4 regions of the Xanthomonas fragariae genome follow, and region 4 is predicted to be linked to each of the others. Evidence: predicted binding sites of a transcription regulator. Region 4 holds the regulator's gene; each other region holds the start of a gene.

Region 1 (4,750 bases), 2.0 Mb from region 4:
CATGGCGCGCGGTGGGCGCATACAGGCCCAGCGGTTGATAGCCCCACGAGCCGCCGAACGGATGCTCTGTGATCGGCAGCAATTCGATATGGGTGAAGCCGAGTTGCTGCACGTACGAGATCAGTTGTTCGGCCAGAGTCGGCCAGTCCAGCGGCTGGTTGTGCTCATCGCGCCGCCAGGAGGCGGCATGCACCTCGTAGATCGACAGCGGCGCCGGCACCGCGCTCGCATCGCGATTGGCCATCCAGGCAGCATCGGTCCACGCGAACGCGGCGGCACCCGGCACCACCGAAGCGGTGGCCGGCGGCAGTTCGCTTTGACGCGCCACCGGGTCGGCCTTGAGCAGGATCCGACCATCGGCGGCAGTGACGGCGTACTTGTAGCGGGCGCCGGCCTCCACGCGGGGCAGGAACAGTTCCCAGAAGCCACCGATGCGCTGACCCATCGGATGCCGTCGCACGTCCCAGCCATTGAAATCGCCGACCACCGCGACGCGTTGTGCATGCGGCGCCCAGACCGCGAAGCGCACGCCCGGCACCCCGTTGCAGCGTAGATGCTGCGCGCCCAAGGCGCTGCGCAATGCCTGACCATCGCCTGCAGCGATCTGCAGAAAGGTCGATTCGTCGAGGCTGGCCGCAAACGCGTAGGGGTCTTCGATCTCCTGTACCACGTCCGGCCAGACGATTCGCAGCCGGTACGGCCCTTCGACCGCCAGCGTGCCTTCAAACACTCCTTCGATCGGGCTGGCCTGCATACGCGCCAGCAGCTTGCCGCGCGGATCAATCAGGCCCATCGCCTCGGCACCCGGGGCCAGCACGCACACGTGGCGGCGACCGTCGGCCTGTGGGTGCGGGCCCAGCACCGCGAACGCGTCGGCGGGCAGTCCATCGGCCAGTGCCTGCAAGGTCTGCGAGATCTCGGACATGTCTGCCGTGGTCCCACCGTCTGCTTCCGTGTCCCGCCCCTGCACGCCCAGCCGTTCGCTCATGACACCGTCGCAAACGCGGGCGCGGTTGCGGCGGTGCGTTCGTAGAGAGACAGATACTTCTTGCCGGCCACATCCCAGCCACTGGGACGCAGCATCGCCGCACGCCGCATCGCCGCCAGCAGGCTGGGCAGACGGAAGGTGCGGAACGCGCGCTCCAGGCAGCGGCGCAACGCTTCCACGCTGGCGTGCTGGAACAGGAAACCGGTGACGCCATCGTCCACGGTGTCGATCAGTCCACCGGTGGCGTGCGCAATCGGCAGGCAGCCGAAGCGCTGCGCGTACATCTGGCTCAGGCCGCAGGGCTCGAAACGCGAGGGCATCAGCAGGAAGTCGGCACCGGCAAACATACGCCGCGCCAGACCTTCCTCGAAACCGATGAAGGCACCGACCTGGCCAGGATAGCGCCGGGTCAGCTCGGCAACACGTTGTTCGATCTCCGGCTCGCCGCCGCCGATCACTGCGATCTGGCCACCGGCCGCCACAATCTGCGGCGCGACCTCGCAGATCAGGTCCAGGCCCTTCTGATGCACCAGCCGCGACACCACCGCAAACAACGGGCCGGTGCTCTCGCGTAGCCCGAACGCCTTGCGCACCTGCGCAGCATTGGCCTGACGGCCATGCCACTGGTTCACGCTGAAATGCGAATCCAGGTATTGGTCGGTCCGCGGGTCCCAGCTGGCATCGATACCGTTGACGATGCCGGTGAGTGTGCCCTTGGCCGCACGAGCGGCCAGCAAACGATCCAGCCCGCAACCCTGCGCCGGGCCGATGATCTGCTTGGCGTAGCTGACACTGACCGTGTTGACATGGTCGGCATTGACGATGCCGCCGCGCAGAAATGACATCTGCCCGTAAAACTCCAGGTCGGCCACATGCTCGGCGGGAATGCCCAGCGCAGCGGCCATCGAATACGGCACCAGGCCCTGATAGGCCAGGTTGTGGATGGTGAGCAGGCACGGCGTGGTGCCACCGGACCAACGCACATACGCCGCCGCCAAAGCGCATGGCCAATCGTTGAGATGCAGCAGGCGCGGCTTCCAGCCCAGCCCGGCATGGCCGGCGGCGATCTGCGCGGCAGCATGCGACAAGGTGGCGAAGCGAATCGCGTTGTCTTCGAACTCCGACCCGCTGGTGCTCACGTATGGCGAGCCGTCCCGTTCGAACAGTTCCTTGGACAACAGGATGTAGATCGGTAGGCCGTCGGACTGCACGATGCGACCGATGTCGCAGGCCGGCAGCGCAGCATGCGCCAACACGCGACCAACGATTTCCACCTTGCCGGCGCGCTCGAGCACCGCACGGTAACCGGGGATCAACACCCGCACGTCGTAGCGATGGCGCAGCGCGCGTGGCAGCGCGGCCGCCACATCGCCCAGACCACCGGCCTTGATGAAGTCGGCCATCTCCGATACCACGAACAAGGCACCGCGCGTGTCGGCCAGCGACACCGGCAACCGCTCGTGGTGACGGATGAAACGTCCGCGTGCATCACGCGGTCGCCCGCTCTTGTTCAGAGTAGGGAGCATCGTGCTGCGCTCTAAGCGTGCGGTGGTAGCGTGAAGCGGCATCGTGGCAACCATCTAAACGCCCGTCGTAAAGTGGATGGAGACGGAAAACAGCGAAGCGAAAACCATCGTCTGCCAATTCAGCCAGACAACCTGCTACGAATGAGGAGCGGAGGCAACGCGCGTGTCCCACTGTTGCCCTTGCCGGTGAATCTACACCCCGACCAAATAAAATACGCGTGAACACGTGCTGACTTTTCTGAGACAGCCCGCATTCGCTGATGCACAACAGCGCATACAGGCAGGCATGCGCCAGACATTAGCAGGGCGATGACATCCCTCTATTGGTGCGTCAGGAGTGAAACGCACCGAATGCGGGAGATTGGAGCTGCATTCGTTCTCACCTGTATAACTTGTTCATTCGCGCTTTCGCGTCGTCAGTCGCAACGTTGCGTTGCTCATTGTCTGCATACTTTTGCTGCGCGGTATGGCTCGGCTTGCTCAAGCGACCCGCATGCGCGCCGATAACAAAAGTCAGCACTACGATCTTTTGAGACCCTGGCGGATGGCGGACCAGCCTGAACACCCAAGCCGCCCGCGTAGCGGGCTGCGTCGCCTGCTGTCTTGGGGCGGCGGGGATACCGCGCGCCCTGCCGCTGCGATGCCCAGCGTAATGAACAGCGGGCGCGACGGGCAAGATTTAGCGGCGCATCAGTTGGTCCCGGCCAAGGCCAAGTCCGGCACGCACGATCCAGCTGCTGCCACGGCACTATTGATGCATCTGTTTTCGCATGCCGCCCACCCGGAAGCGCTGCTGCTGGCGTTTGCCGAAGGCATCACCAGCCTGCACGGTGAACTCGGCGACATGGGGGGGCGCCTGAGCGCGGCGTATGCGGCCGGCGACTGGCCCGGCTACGGTCGCGCACTGCGTCAATTGATCGACAAATACATCCGCACCGTCGATATCGGCGATTCGCTGGCCGAAGGACGCACCGAAGCCGAGCAATTGCGCGACCTGCTGCGTCATGCGCTGGGCAATGCGCTAGCCACCCTGCTGCAACGCAGCCCGGAGCTGGCCGCAGAGGCGCAGACGCTGGCATCGGCGCTGCGCCATTGGCGCCCGGGGCTTGAGCTGATCACGCTGGAACAACGGCTGCGCGAGCTGAGCCATCAGATCGGGCTGTGTGCCGAAGACGCCAGCGAACAGCAGAACCTGTTGTTCGGCTTGTTCGATCTATTATTGGAAAACGTCGGCGAACTTCTGGACGATCGCAGCTGGTTGCAGGGTCAGATTTCGGTGGTGCGGCAGCTGATCTCCGGCCCGCTGGACGTCAGCTCGATCGAACAGGCACGCGGCACCTTGCGCGGGGTCATCTACAAGCAAGGCGTGCTCAAGCAAGGCATCGCCGATTCCAAGACCGCCATGCGCGAGATGATGGTGTCCTTCGTCGACCGGCTCGATGGGATGGCCACCAGCACCGGCGAATACCATGATCGCGTTGCCGGGTATTCGCAAGCGATCGGCGACGCTCGCGGCATTCCTGACCTCAACCGGCTATTGCAGGATCTGCTGCAGGACACCGCCGGCGTGCAGGCGCAGGCATTGGCCGCCCGCGATGAACTGCTTTCGGCACGCCGTCAGGTCGAAGAGTCCGAACAGCGCATCGCCTCGCTCCAACAAGAGCTCAAAGACGTCGCCGGCCTCGTGCGCGAAGACCAGCTCACCAGCGCGCTCAACCGGCGCGGCTTTGAAGAACTGTTCCAGCGCGAAGCCGTACGTACCCAGCGCAGCGGCCAACCGCTGTGCGTGGCGATGCTGGACCTGGACGACTTCCGCCGCCTCAACGAGACCCATGGCCATGCCGGTGGCGACGCCGCGCTGCGCCACACCGTGGACGTGGCTAAAGCGGTGTTGCGCACCACCGACGCCATCGCCCGTTTTGGCGGCGAGGAGTTCGTGTTGTTGCTGCCGGACTCGACCATTTTCGAGGCCAGCGCAGCGGTGATCCGCCTGCAACGCGCTTTGTCGCAGCGCTCGCTGTTGTACGACGATGCGCGCGTGTTCATCAGCTTCAGTGCTGGCGTGGCGCTACGGCACATCGACGAAGCTCAGGACGAGCTGATCCGCCGCGCCGACCGCGCCATGTACGACGCCAAGGCGGCCGGCAAGAATCGCGTGATCAGCGCCGACTAGAGGCCGGCCCCCAGGGTGCGGACACCGCTAGAACCCGGAGCACGCATGGAGACACGACAACTT
Region 2 (4,750 bases), 230 kb from region 4:
TGCAGGCGATTGCCGCAGGCGACCTAACCGCACGCATGGAGGGCGAGTTCAAGGGCGTGTTTGCACAGATGCGCGACGATGCCAATGCCACCGTTACGCAATTGGCAGGCATCGTCGGGCATATCCAGCACTCGGCGGTCTCCATCAATGCTGCGGCCACCGAGATTGCAGCGGGCAATCAGGACCTATCGCAGCGCACCGAACAACAAGCTGCCAATCTCGAAGAAACCGCTGCATCGATGGAAGAGCTCACCTCCACAGTCAAGCAGAACGCCGAGGGCGCGCGTCAGGCCAATCAACTGGCGATCGGCGCAGCCAGCGTGGCCTCGCAGGGCGGCGCAGTCGTTGGCAAGGTGGTCGACACCATGGCCGGGATCGAAACCTCGTCCAAGAAAATCGCCGACATCATCAGCGTCATCGATGGAATCGCGTTCCAGACCAATATCCTGGCCTTGAACGCGGCGGTGGAAGCCGCACGTGCCGGCGAACAAGGCCGCGGATTTGCGGTGGTGGCTTCCGAAGTCCGCACGCTGGCGCAGCGCTCCTCCGCCGCAGCGAAGGAGATCAAGGAACTGATCGTCGACTCGGTGCAACGCGTTGCCGACGGCTCGCAGCTGGTGGACCAAGCAGGCAAGACCATGGCCGAGATAGTGTCGTCGGTGCAACGCGTCACCGACATCATGGGCGAAATTTCCGCCGCCTCGCAGGAGCAATCGGCTAGCATCGAACAAGTCAACCAGACCGTCACCCAGATGGACGAAACGACGCAGCAAAACGCCGCGCTGGTGGAAGAAGCCACCGCCGCCGCACGCGCGATGGAGGAACAGGCCCAGCAACTTACCGAAACGGTTGCGGTGTTCAAGATCGTCGCGCAGGCACCAGTGGCGCGGCAGTTGTCGGCGATTGCCAGTGCACCGACCAATGCACGCTCGGTGGCGCGTCCGGCGGCACGTGCAACTGCCGCCCTGGCAGCGCCACGTCGCAGCACGACCGGTGCATTGGCATCGGCTGCAGAATCAGGCGACTGGCGGGAGTTTTAAGCGCGGCTGCAGCACGTAACGGGCAGTTACCGAGCAGGTAGGAACGGCGCGCAGGAATCGCAGTGGGCGCGGCCGATGCGCCAATTTGCATCGGCTGCACCCCGCCTTCTGCCTGCGCGGGCGCACTGATCACCGTTTCGAGTAATACCGCAGTTAGCAACACCCACCATTCGAAAGTGGTTCGATTCGCTGTGCGCGGGTCTTGCGGGTCGCTTCCTTTGCGAGGGGAAAGCGGCCCTTTTTTTGCACGTCCACTGGAGCACCGTGACCATCGGCGGGCAGCAAACGCCTTCGCTGCGTGCCGGCAATCAACCCGTCCGCCAGCGAACAAGGCCGTGGCGTTGCGGTGGTCGCCTCCGAAATGCGCACGGCGGCACAGTGCTCGGCCGGCGCGGCCAAGCAGATCAAACACTTCATCGAAGACCCGGCAACCCGCATCGGCAATGGCGCTGGGCTGGCTTCCGAGCGCCGCGCCGCAACGAAATCGCACGGAACATTGCCGCAACACTTAAAGATTCGGTCTGTCCGCCGATATCAAAGCAATATCGGGACGACCGTCCTGGCGAATTCCAGCTTTCACTGTGCTTATGCCCATGTCCCAAGGCGATACCCCGGCGCTGGACCACAACGACGACCACCTGGCCGAAAGTGACGAGCGCTATCTGCTGCGCAACAAGCGGCAGATCCGTAGATTGCTGCGCCAGCTGCTCGACCAACGCGCCGTGGTAACCATGCATGTGGCCGGCCGCGACATGGCCGTGGCCACCGCCGTACTGGAAGTGGACGAAGACGACAACTGCGTGATTCTTGACTGCAGCCACAGCGACGCCTCCAATCGCGCTATCGAAGGCGCCAACTACCTGCTGTGCTACGCGCAGCTGGAACGGGTCAACATCCGTTTCCGGCTGAAAAAAGCAAAGCGGATGGAGCGCGACATCCATGTCGCCTTCCGCGCCGACCTGCCCGACGCGATGTACCACATGCAGCGGCGCGAGTCGTACCGGCTGGAAACGCCGATCACCGAATCGCCCATCTGCATCATCCACTAGGACCAGGCCCACGGCGGCGCATTCGACCTGCAGCTACGCGTGATCGACATCAGCAGCGGCGGCGTTGCGGTGTCGCTCACCGACGGCATGCCGTTGCTCGAACCGCAGCACACCTACCGCAACTGCACACTGCAGCTGCCCGACGCCGCGCCGATCACGCTGCCGCTCACAGTGTGCAGCCAGTACAAGCAGACACTGCCCAACGGTAGCGAAAGCGTCCGCGTCAGTATGAGGTTCAGCGACTTGCCACGCGGCGCCGACGAAACTATCCAGCGCTACATCCTCCGGGCAGACCGCCAACGCAACGCCCACAAGAGCAGCACGTTCTGAACCTGACCGCACGGCGCGGAGCATGCACCTAAAGTTGCTGCCCGCTGCGCCGATGTTGCTAGGGCAACCCTATTTCTGCCGCAATCTTCTGCCGCAACCTGACACTCAGCAGCAACGCCTGGAGTTTCCATGAACGACAAGAGCACTGCCACCGGCACCGGTGGTGAATTCCTTAGCTTCGCTTTGGGCGAAGAACACTACGGCGTAGACATCCTGAAAGTGCAGGAAATCCGCGGCTACGATTCGGTCACTCGCCTGCCCGACGCCCCCGACTACATCAAGGGTGTGATCAACCTGCGCGGCACCATCGTGCCGGTGATCGACCTGCGCCTGAAGCTGCGCCTGAAAGAAGCGCGCTACGACGCCTTTACAGTAATGATCGTGCTCAACGTCGAAGACCGTGTGGTCGGCATCGTGGTGGATAGCGTCTCGGACGTGATTCCGCTCAACGACGATCAGATCCGCCCGACGCCCGAGTTCGGCGCTGCGGTCGACACCCGTTTCATCTCCGGCATCGGCACCCAGGACGATCGCATGTTGATCCTGCTGGATATCGAGACCTTGCTGGATAGTACCGAGCTGGGGCAGCAACTGGTTGAAGAAGCAGCCTGATTCGAACGGCCGACTTCAACATCGCCAGCGGTCGCGACGGAGGTGTTGAGGGTGTGCGGAAGCTGCCATGTATAACGTGCATACGGCAGCCACCGACGCCGGCCACACCCATCTGGCGGCGGCATTGGTTTTTATCGGTTGCTCCACGACCCTCGCGTGTCAGGAAGTTCCCGACACGCGAGGCACAACCAGATTGAAGTGCGGCATGAATCACCTTTTTCGGATTCAAGACGTCTGCGTCCTCTGCAAGATCCAGCGCGACAGCTCGCGTGCCGGAATCGAAGTCAGTTTCTCGGCCAGCCTGAAGCCCGTCACCATCAAGTAATCGCCTCGCACATCGCCATGCCTCCACGCGAGGCGATGTGTTGTTGCAGCGACGCGGGCCGACTTACACCAGCGCCGCCGCGTCGCACACCAGAACCGGACCCAACCGAGTCAATCGATGCATTGGCCCTTCAGTTGCGCGACCACATGGCCGATACCAGGTGATAGTTAACGACGTGTACGGATATGACGACTACGACTTCCGCCTCAGACACACGCGAATTTGATTTCGGCGATCGCGACTTCAAGCGCGTCTGCGACCTGATTTACCAGCGTGTCGGCATCTCACTGGCTCCGGCCAAGCGCGACATGGTGTATGGCCGTCTGTCGCGTCGTTTGCGCGCGCTTGGTCTGCGCTCTTTCCGCGATTACCTCGACCAACTGGAAGCAGGCCATGACGAAAAAGAATGGCAGGCGTTCACCAACGCGCTAACCACCAACCTGACCTCGTTCTTCCGTGAGCCGCACCACTTCGACAAGCTGCGCGAAGAACTGCAAAAGCGCGCTTCGCAAGCACCGCTCAATATCTGGTCGTGCGCGGCATCCACCGGTGAGGAGCCATATTCGATTGCCATCACCGCGTGCGAAGCTTTCGGTTCGCTGACTCCGCCGGTGAGTATCATGGCCACCGACGTTGATACCCAGGTGCTGGAAACCGCCTCGCGCGGCGTCTACGCCATCGATCGCCTCGCCTCGCTGGATGCCTCGATCAAGCGCAAGTACTTCCAACGCGGCAGCGGCCCCAACGACGGCAAGTGCCGGGTCATTCCAGCGCTGCGCCAGCTCATCGAATTCCGGCAATTGAATCTGCTGTCGCCGCGGTACGACGTCGGCGGCCCGTACGCAGCGCTGTTTTGCCGCAACGTGATGATCTATTTCGACAAGCCCACCCAGCGCGGCATCCTGTCGCGTCTGGTCAGCCACATGGGCGACGACGGCCTGCTGTACACCGGGCACTCGGAGAACTACCTGCACGCGGCCGATCTGATCCAGCCGTGCGGACGCACGCTGTATCGGCGCGCCCCGCGCGCGGGAGCATCTGCATGAGTACTGCCGTGCAGGTCGACGATGTCATGCGCTACCGCGATTCGCGGTTCGAGACCATTACCGCCAAGCTGCTGCCCACCCAGTATCTGGTGGTCGACGACGACACCGCGTTGACGACCACCTTGGGATCGTGTGTTGCCGCCTGCCTTCGCGACCCGGTGCTGAAAATCGGCGGCATGAACCACTTTCTGCTGCCGGAAGGCCAGGTCGGCGATGGCGCACCTGCGCGCTACGGCAGCTATGCGATGGAGTTGCTGATCAACGACATGCTCAAGCGCGGCGCACATCGCAAGCGGATCGAAGCAAAGGTTTTCGGTGGCGCCAACGTGCTCAAGGGGTTCACCAGCA
Region 3 (4,750 bases), 1.3 Mb from region 4:
CGGGTCGTTTCGACCACTGGCCGGTGCTGCTGCCGATGGACGACCGCCGTATCTGTTCAGCAGCACCGAGCGCATGGCCAAGCACCCGACCCTGCAGTTGGCAGCCGGCGGCCCTCTCCCACCGCGAGCCGTCGAAGGCCACGTCGTCGCTCGAGCGTGGACGTGGACGCCTGTCCGCTGCATCGCGCCCGTCCTTCGCTTCGCAGCCCTGCGTAAGCGCAAGCAAGGCGCGCCTTGCCTGGGCGTCGGCGACGCCGGATGTATGGAGATACACACCCTGCATATCGAGGTGAGACACCATGATCACCCCCCCGTGATTGCGCGCACCAAGGCACCGTCCGCACGACAGCAGCGCCGGATCGCGGGCATCCACCTGCTGCAGGCGCGGCTCCAGTTGCTCGTCGCTCGATACGCCCTCGCGATGCAGCCATTTGAAGCGGTTGCGGCGCTGTTGGGGATGCTCTTCGGCAAGCATGACGCCGTATTCGCGCCGCAGGTAGCTGGCGCGACGCTGTTGGATCTGCGCGACGATCCGCTCGCCGTCGGCATTACTGATTACCAGCAGATTGCCCCTCTCGGTCGGAATAATCAGTCGCCCCTGAAAAACCCCAACCACCCAACGACCGCAAGGCCTTGATGTCTGCACCGGCGTGCCAGAACTACCGGTGTTCGCTACGCTGAAGGCTGGTTTCTTGCAATTTCCGCCCATGCGTACACGCCGTCCTGCTGCCGAAGAGATGCCTGCCGATGAGTTGTTTCGTTCGCGGCTGGAGAACCAGATCGATCTGCGTCATCCGCTGGCGCGGCTGAGCCAACGGATGCCGTGGACGGCGTTGGAGCAAGCACTTTCATCGCGCTTGCCGGCCACCCAGGCCGGTGGCGGTCGGCCGGCATTGCCGGTGTGGCTGATTGCCGGTTTGCTCTACCTCAAACACGCCTACGACCTGTCCGATGAAGCGGTGTGCGAGCGCTGGCTGGAGAATCCGTACTGGCAGTTCTTCACCGGTGAGGTCGTGTTCCAGACGCGTTTGCCGTGCGATGCCAGCTCGCTGACGCGCTGGCGGCAGCGCCTGGGTGAGGCCGGGATGGAAGAGGTGTTGGCGCACACCATCAACGCCGCACATGCCATGCAGGCGGTGGACGCACGCGAGTTGTCGCGGGTGATCGTGGACACCACGGTGCAGGAAAAGGCGATTGCCTATCCGACCGACAGCCGTTTGCTGGAGGTGGCACGCAAGAAGCTGGTGTTACTGGCCAAGCGGCACGGCATCGGATTGCGGCAGAGCTACGCGCGGCAAGGCCCGGCCCTGAGCCGCAAGGCAGGTCGGTATGCGCATGCGCGCCAGTTCAAGCGGATGCGGCGCGTCCTGCGACGTCAACGCACAGTGCTGGGACGGCTCGTGCGCGACATCCAACGCAAACTCGATCAGGTAAACACCGGCGTGCGCGAGCGCATCGCTGTCTGGCTGGAACGTGCGCAACGGCTGTACACGCAGCGTCCGAAGGACAAACAAAAACTGTACGCATTGCATGCCCCGGAAGTGGAATGCATCGGCAAGGGCAAGGCGCGTCAAGCGTACGAATTCGGCGTCAAGGTCGGCATTGCGGTCACCGCCTGCAAGGGATTGGTCGTGGGTGCGCGCAGCTTCCCGGGCAACCCGTACGACGGCGATACCTTGGCCGAGCAGCTGGAGCAGACACGCGGGTTGCTGCAGGATGTGAGCGTAGAACCGACGGTGGCGATCGTGGACCTGGGCTATCGCGGGCGCGAAGTCGATGGCGTGCAGGTCCTGCATCGCGGCAAGGCCAAGACGCTGACGCGACGGCAATGGCGCTGGATCAAGCGACGGCAGGCGGTGGAGCCGGTGATCGGACATCTGAAAGACGACTGCCGGTTGCGTCGCTGCAGGCTGAAAGGTGCCCAAGGCGATGCGCTGCACGTGCTCGGCTGCGCCGCTGGCTACAACCTGCGCTGGCTGCTGCGCTGGATCGCGTTTTTGCGTGCCTGGATGCGGGCGATGAGATGGTCATCCTTGAGTACCGTGCCGCTGTCACCGACGGCACTTGGCGCTTGAAGGGGATTTTTCAGGGACGACTATTTATGAATCCAATCACATTTAAGCGCGTAAAGCTTGCGTGATGACGGCCGTTATCCAGAGAAGCGCCGGCTAGCTCAGTCAGCGGGCTTCGCTGGTCCGGTCGGGTCTTTTCTCGCGCCACCTACTTTTTCTCACCAAGGTCCCCTAATGTTATCCACCATCAAAAACAAGTTTCTGCTGGCATTGCTGGGCACCTTGGTCCCCTGCATCCTGCTCTGCCTGTTCTTGCTGAACAGCCTGGATAACTCAAAGGAGAACGTGGGCACCCTCTACCAGCGGGACTTCACCGGCTCCGTGCTGGCCAGCGATGTCGACGGCTACTTGACGCGGGTCGATATCAACATCCTGCGCATGATCGCCATCGGCACGCCTGATCTGATTACGCAGTGGAAGCAGGAGAACGACAAGCGATTCATTCAAGTCGAAGCCAGCATTGCACAACTCAACCGCTTGCTCACGAGCGAGCCGGAGCACAAAACGCAACTTCAGAAAATCGCCACCAGCTACGGTCGGATGCGCCTGGGCATGCAGCGCCAGGTTGCGTTGATCGAAGCCGGCGATATCGCGGGCGGCGCGGAAGTGAACCGCACCCAGGTCAAGGACAACGCCAACGCCACGTTTGCCGGACTTGCCGCGTTGCGCGAGGACCTGAGCAACTCCGCCAAGACACGCTATCTGCAGCAGCAGGCTTCCGACGCGCGGGCCATGACGATGTCGGTAATCGCGCTGGTGCTGATCGCACTGGCCGGCATCGGCATTGCACTATTGCTAGGCAACGCCATCGCCCGCTCGATTCAACAAGCGGTTGCGGCGGTCCAGCAGCTGTCGCGCGGGGTGCTCGACGTCAAAGTCAAGGTGACCGGCAAGGACGAAACCATGCAGCTGGCCAGCGCCGTGTACCTGATCCGCGACCGTCTACAAGAAGTGATCGACGCGCAGTTGGACATGGCGCGTCGACACGACGCGGGCGAGAGCAGTTACCGCATGGACGAGAGCGCGTTTCCCGGCGAATACGGGAACATGGTGCGCGGCGTCAATGCACTGGCGGGCTCGCACATCGCGGTAACGATGCGCCTGGCGCAGATCATGGGCCGCTATGCGATCGGCGATCTTTCCGAAGACATGGAGCGGCTGCCGGGCGACAAAGCCGTGCTCACTGCGACGATGGATACAGTCAAGCAGAATTTGGTCGCGATGAATCGCGAGATCGGCCAGCTGTCCGCGGCCGCGGCCGCTGGCGACTTCAGCGTGCGCGGCGACACCGAGCGCTTCCAGTACGACTTCCGCACGATGGTCGAAAGCCTCAACACCTTGATGTCCACCGCCGACGGCAACCTGGAGGCGCTGTCCAAGCTGCTGCAGGCCATTGCCGCTGGCGACCTGACCGTTCGCATGCAGGGCGATTTCCAGGGCGTGTTCGCGCGGATGCGCGACCACGCCAATGCCACCACCGAGCAGCTGGCCGATATCGTCGGCCGCATCCAGCTGGCAGCAGGCAACATCAATAGCGCCTCAAGCGAGATCGCCAACGGCAACGACGATCTGTCGCGGCGCACCGAGCAGCAGGCCGCCAGCCTGGAGGAAGCCGCCGCTTCGATGGAAGAGCTGACTTCGACAGTCAAGCAGAATGCCGAGCACGCACGCCAGGCCAACCAATTGGCCGTCGGCGCGGCGACGGTGGCCTCGCAGGGCGGCGACGTGGTCGGTCAGGTGGTCACCACCATGAGCGGCATCGAGACTTCCTCGAAGAAGATTGCCGACATCATTTCGGTGATCGACGGCATCGCTTTCCAGACCAATATCCTTGCATTGAATGCCGCGGTGGAAGCAGCGCGCGCCGGCGAACAGGGCCGCGGTTTTGCCGTGGTCGCCAGCGAGGTGCGCACTCTCGCCCAGCGCTCGGCCGGCGCGGCCAAGGAGATCAAGAGTTTGATCGACGATTCGGTCACCCAGGTTAGCAAGGGCTCCGGCCTGGTCCGCCAAGCCGGGCAGACCATGCAGGAAATCGTGTCGTCGGTGCAGCGCGTGACCGACATCATGGGCGAGATTTCCGCTGCGTCGCAAGAGCAGTCGACCGGCATCGAGCAGGTCAACCAGACCGTGATCCAGATGGACGAAGCGACACAGCAGAACGCGGCCCTGGTCGAAGAAGCCACCGCAGCGGCGCGCTCGATGGAGGAGCAGGCCGGACAGCTGACCAGCGCCGTTTCGATCTTCCAGGTCCGCGCGAGCCTGGCACAACCGCTGCGCCCCGCCGCAGCGGCAAAGTTGAAGTCGATCGGATCTGGCACCGGCGGTGCGCTGGCGGCACGTAGCCGAAAGCCGGAACCGCACGCACTTGATTGACAGCGGCTTTGCGGCATCGCCACGACAAAACAGCCGATCCCGGCAACCTGCGCGGATCGGCTGGGTGGAAGCGGTGCCAGCCAGCGCACCTGCTCGGCCAGCTTGATGCCAGCACCGGCGGTGGCATGACCTCGGCTTTGTGACCTACACCGCCGGCAGCGCGGTGTACGTGGAGCCCAGCGGTTCCGAAGAATACCTGCGAGCGCATCCGCTGGTGGCGTTGGCGCAGAGTGTGCCGACGCTTTCCAGCACGCTCCAAGGCGATGTCGCGACCGACGCAGGTGTTGACCAGATCCCAATAGCCG
Region 4 (4,750 bases):
GAATTGGAACAAACGAACGGGACAGGCAACTCATGACGCTGGCAACGCACCCACATTCATCGCGCACCCGTCCGGCGTCCAACGGGTTCCGTTCCTTGAGGCACTTCGCATGAAAATCAAACGCTTCGTTGCCCCGGACATGCGCACCGCATTCCGCATGGTGCGTGAAGAACATGGCCCGGATGCAGTGATCCTGTCCAACCGCCGCACAGCTGAAGGCATCGAGATCGTCGCGGCCAGCAATTACGACGAAGAACTCGTGCAGCGCGCCCTGGAAACGGCGCGCTCCGAGCCGCCGACCGCTGAGTCGGCCCAGATCCAACAGGCGCCTGTGCAACACGCTCCCACCCTAGTCCACGTACCGCTCAAGCCGACGGCCGAGACCGGCATGCGCCAACGCGTTGCCAGTGCCGCCAACGACATGATCGCGGCCATGGCGCTGCGCCAGCCAGTCAACCTGCTGCGCCAGAAGCCGGTCGCCGCATCGGTACGCGGCGCCGCCCCGTCATCCACCGCCCAGGCACTAGCCCATGCGGTTGCAGTGACGGCCGCGCCGCGCCTGGAACACGCGCTGTCGGCAGTGCCGGAACAACTGTTCGCCGACTTCCTGACCACCGCCCCGGTGCAGCGCGAAGCTGTGCAGGCTGTCACCGCAGCGACGCCGGTCATGCCCGCCGCTCTTGCGGTCGCCGCCCATGCCGGCTACGGCCAAGACCAGGACGACCGCGACGACGAGGCCGACTTCGACATGGATGACGCCCTGCCGCAGATCCTGCCGCCGGCGGCGTTACCGCAGCTGGTGGTCGCCCCGGTTGCGCTGGTCTCCGTGCCGGTCGCCGCCGCCCCGGCGCCGCAGAACGATGAAGAACTCAAGCAGTTGCGCGGTGAGCTGTCGCTGATGCGTCAGATGATCGAGCGCGAAATGAACCGCCTCACCGACGAGCGCCTGCGTGGCTCACCGGTGCGTGCGCAGGCTCTGGAGCTAATGGACGACTACGGCTTCGATGCCGGTCTGATCCGTGACGTGGTCCTGCAGATTCCGGCCGATACCGAATTGCACCGTGGCCGCGGGTTGATGCTGGGCCTGCTGTCCAAGCGCCTGCCGGTGGCCCCGATCGACCCGCTGGAACATGGCGGCGTGATCGCTCTGGTCGGCCCAACCGGCGCCGGCAAGACCACCACCATCGCCAAGCTTGCGCAGCGCTTCGCCGCCCAGCACGCCCCGCGCGACGTGGCCCTGGTCACCACCGACATCCAGCGTGTCGGCGGCCGCGAGCAGCTGCACAGTTACGGTCGTCAGCTTGGCATCGCGGTGCACGAGGCCGACAGCGCCGAGAGCCTGCTGGAACTGCTCGAGCGTCTGTGTGACTACAAGCTGGTGTTGATCGACACCGCCGGCATGGGCCAGCGCGACCGCGCCCTGGCCGCGCAGTTGAACTGGCTGCGCGCCGCGCATCAGGTCACCTCGCTGCTGGTGCTGCCCGCTAACGCCCATTTTTCCGACCTCGACGAGGTCGTGCGCCGCTTCGCCCATGCCAAACCCCAAGGCGTGGTGCTGACCAAACTCGACGAGACCGGCCGCTTCGGCAGTGTCTTATCGGTGGTGGTCGATCACCAAATGCCCATCACCTGGGTGACTGACGGACAGCGGGTCCCTGACGACCTGCACCGCGCCAATGCCGCCAGTCTCGTTCTTCGCCTTGAAGATTTACGGCGCGCTGCCGATAAGCCCTGTACCCCGGAGCATCAACATGCAGTCGCGTGAATACGCAAAGCTGACCAACGCCTTCCCCCTGTCGGCGACCCGTCCCGAGCCCTTTGGCCCAGTGCGCACCATCGCCGTCACCGGTGGCAAGGGCGGCGTGGGTAAAACCAACATCTCCGCCAACTTGGCGGTGGCGTTGGCCGACATGGGCAAGCGCACCTTGCTGCTCGACGCCGACCTTGGCCTGGCTAATCTGGACGTGGTCCTGGGCCTGTCGCCCAAGTACACTCTGGCCGACCTGATCGCCGGCCGTTGCACGCTGGACGAGGTGATCATCGAAGGCCCCGGCGGCGTGTTGGTGGTTCCGGCCGCCTCTGGCCGCCGCCACATGGCGGAGCTGGCCCCGGCGCAGCACATCGGCCTGGTCAACGTGTTCTCCGAACTGGAACGCGACCTGGACATGATGGTCATCGACACCGCCGCCGGCATCACCGACAGCGTACTGACCTTCTGCCAGGCCGCCCAGGACACCGTGGTGGTGGTCTGCGACGAACCGGCCTCGATCACTGATGCCTACGCGCTGATCAAGGTGCTTTCGCACGAACGCGGTGTGGACCGTTTACAGATCATCGCCAACATGGTGCGCAACCCCAACGAAGGTCGCCTGCTGTACGACAAGCTGTCGCGGGTCTGCGAAAAGTTTCTCGGCGATGTGTCGCTGAACTACCTCGGCCACGTGCCTCAGGACGACTGGCTGCGCCTGTCGGTGCAGCGCCAGCAACCGGTCATCAAGGCTTATCCCGCCAGCCCATCGGCGCAGGCCATCTTAGAAATCGCTCGACGTACCTCACGCTGGCAGGCCCCTACGGTACCGGGCGGCAACGTCGAGTTCTTTGTCGAACGCATCATCCAACGGGGAGTGGCCGCATGAATACCGCAGCTGTGAATACCGCAACCGCGCAGTACCGTGCCGTACAGCGCCACACCGCCAACGACATCGTTACCCAGCACGCCGATCTTGTCCGTCGCATCGCCCACCACCTGGCCGCGCGACTGCCGGCGAGCGTGGAAGTGGACGACTTGATTCAGGCCGGCATGATCGGCCTGATCGAAGCCTCGCGCAGTTACGACTCCGAACAGGGCGCCTCGTTCGAAACTTACGCTTCCATACGCATCCGCGGCTCGATGATCGATGAGATTCGCCGTGGCGACTGGGTGCCGCGTTCGGTGCACCGTCGCGCTCGCGACGCTGCTGCCGCCGTGCGCAAGATCGAGCAGAACACCGGCCGCGCCGCCGCCGCCACCGAAGTGGCCGCCGCGATGGAAATGCCGCTGCCCGATTACCTGCGTCTGATGGAAGACGCCTCCCGCGGCCAGGTACTGAGCCTGGAATCGCGGATTGAAGATCACGGCGAGCTGGACACTACCGCCAAAGGTGGCCCCAACCCGCAGCAAATGATGGAGCGTGGCGAATTCGGCCGCGAGCTGGGCAAGGCCATCGGCCTGTTGCCCGAGCGCGAGCAGCTGGTGCTGTCGCTGTACTACGAACAGGAATTGAACCTGAAGGAAATTGGCGCCGTGCTCGGTGTCAGCGAATCGCGCGTCTGCCAGATCCATGGCCAGGCGGTGGTACGTCTGCGCGGCCGCCTCAAAGTCTTCGAACTGGCCGATGCCGGTGTCGAAATTGACGAATAATTTTTTCGTGTTAGGAGCTTGATGTGAATAAGAACATGCGGATCTTGATCGTGGACGACTTCTCGACGATGCGGCGTATCGTCAAGAATCTGTTGGGCGATCTCGGCTTTACCAACACCGCAGAGGCCGAAGACGGAAACAGCGCATTGGCGGCATTGCGCGCTGGCCCGTTCGATTTCGTGGTCACCGACTGGAACATGCCAGGCATGACCGGCATCGACCTGCTGCGTAACATCCGCGCCGACGCCAAGCTCAAACATTTGCCAGTGATGATGGTGACCGCAGAGGCCAAGCGCGAGCAGATTATCGAAGCCGCACAGTGCGGCGTGAATGGCTACATCATCAAGCCATTCACCGCGCAGACGCTTGAAGAAAAGCTGGGCAAGGTATTCGAACGTCTGGCGGCGACCGCATGATGGACGCCACAGTGGAGACCAATGCCGAACGCGCCGCATTGATCGAACGCCTGCAGGGCGCGATCGATGCACTGGAAAGTGGTGACGAAGCCGCGTGGCGCCTTGAGGTGGATCACCTCGCCGCCTTGCGCACCCGTCCAATGATGCAGGGCCTGAGCCGGCTCGCACGCGAACTCGGTCAGGCGCTGGGCGAACTGCCCACCTTGCCCGAAGAAGCCGGCGAACTGGACGATGCGTGCTCGCGTCTGGACCACGTGGTGGATATGACCGAAAAGGCCAGCCATCGCACGCTGGATCTGGTCGAGGAATGCCGCGAGCTGGCCGAGCAATTGCGCTCGGGCGGCTTGAATGCCGACCAGGGCGTGTTGCTGGACAGGATGCGCAGCAGCCTGACCGAACTATCGTTGGCACAGAGCTACCAGGATCTGAGCGGCCAGATCATCCGGCGCGTGGCCAGCATCGTGCGGCGCGTGCATGAAGGCTTCGGCGCACTCGGCCTGCCGCCGAAGAGCACCGAACCGAAAAAAGACGACGGCGGTCTTGCCGGTCCTGCAGTCAAGGGCCTGGACCGTCACGCGGTGTCGCAAGACGACGCCGATGACCTGCTGTCCGGATTGGGGTTGTAGCCATGAGTGCTGTTCCTGACGATATTGCAGCCGATTTCATCGTCGAGGCCCAGGAAATCCTGGATCGCCTCGGCGAACAACTGGTGTCGCTGGAACAGGCACCAGACGAAGCCGATCAGCTCAACGCGGTGTTCCGCGGTTTCCACACGCTCAAGGGTGGCGCCGGCTTTCTGGCGATCAAGCCCATGGTCGAGCTATGCCACGCTGCTGAGGAAACCCTCGGCATGGCGCGCTCAGGCCAGGCAGTGCTGCAGCCGCATCACTTCGATGCCGCGCAGCAATCGCTGGACTATTTGCAGTCCATGCTG

What was found. The regulator FliA, encoded in region 4, starts transcription of late flagellar genes. The targets are predictions, from matches to a motif close to TAAAGTTTNNCNNNCNNNGGCCGATAA.
Region 1: PD885_RS01905 (GGDEF domain-containing protein) is a predicted target of FliA. The motif match lies at 2,995-3,021, and genes of this name have one in related genera.
Region 2: PD885_RS10005 (chemotaxis protein CheW) is a predicted target of FliA. The motif match lies at 2,449-2,475, and genes of this name have one in related genera.
Region 3: PD885_RS04960 (methyl-accepting chemotaxis protein) is a predicted target of FliA. The motif match lies at 2,127-2,153, and genes of this name have one in related genera.

The regions. Positions count from the first base shown of each region.
Region 1 is NZ_LT853882.1:413,294-418,043, reverse strand. It holds gene PD885_RS01915 (1,4-alpha-glucan branching enzyme) at 1-988, opposite strand, end outside; gene glgA (glycogen synthase GlgA) at 985-2,568, opposite strand; gene PD885_RS01905 (GGDEF domain-containing protein) at 3,059-4,687, shown strand.
Region 2 is NZ_LT853882.1:2,145,188-2,149,937, reverse strand. It holds gene PD885_RS10015 (methyl-accepting chemotaxis protein) at 1-1,040, shown strand, start outside; partial or broken gene PD885_RS22410 (methyl-accepting chemotaxis protein) at 1,360-1,506, shown strand; partial or broken gene PD885_RS10010 (flagellar brake protein) at 1,634-2,419, shown strand; gene PD885_RS10005 (chemotaxis protein CheW) at 2,549-3,031, shown strand; gene PD885_RS10000 (hypothetical protein) at 3,099-3,356, shown strand; gene PD885_RS09995 (CheR family methyltransferase) at 3,542-4,402, shown strand; gene cheD (chemoreceptor glutamine deamidase CheD) at 4,399-4,750, shown strand, end outside.
Region 3 is NZ_LT853882.1:1,082,950-1,087,699, reverse strand. It holds gene PD885_RS20490 (hypothetical protein) at 74-637, shown strand; gene PD885_RS04965 (IS5 family transposase) at 708-2,075, shown strand; gene PD885_RS04960 (methyl-accepting chemotaxis protein) at 2,247-4,445, shown strand; gene PD885_RS22650 (hypothetical protein) at 4,585-4,750, shown strand, end outside.
Region 4 is NZ_LT853882.1:2,372,108-2,376,857, forward strand. It holds gene flhF (flagellar biosynthesis GTPase FlhF) at 110-1,765, shown strand; gene PD885_RS11045 (MinD/ParA family protein) at 1,752-2,636, shown strand; gene PD885_RS11050 (RNA polymerase sigma factor FliA) at 2,633-3,400, shown strand; gene cheY (chemotaxis response regulator CheY) at 3,424-3,816, shown strand; gene PD885_RS11060 (protein phosphatase CheZ) at 3,816-4,442, shown strand; gene PD885_RS11065 (chemotaxis protein CheA) at 4,445-4,750, shown strand, end outside.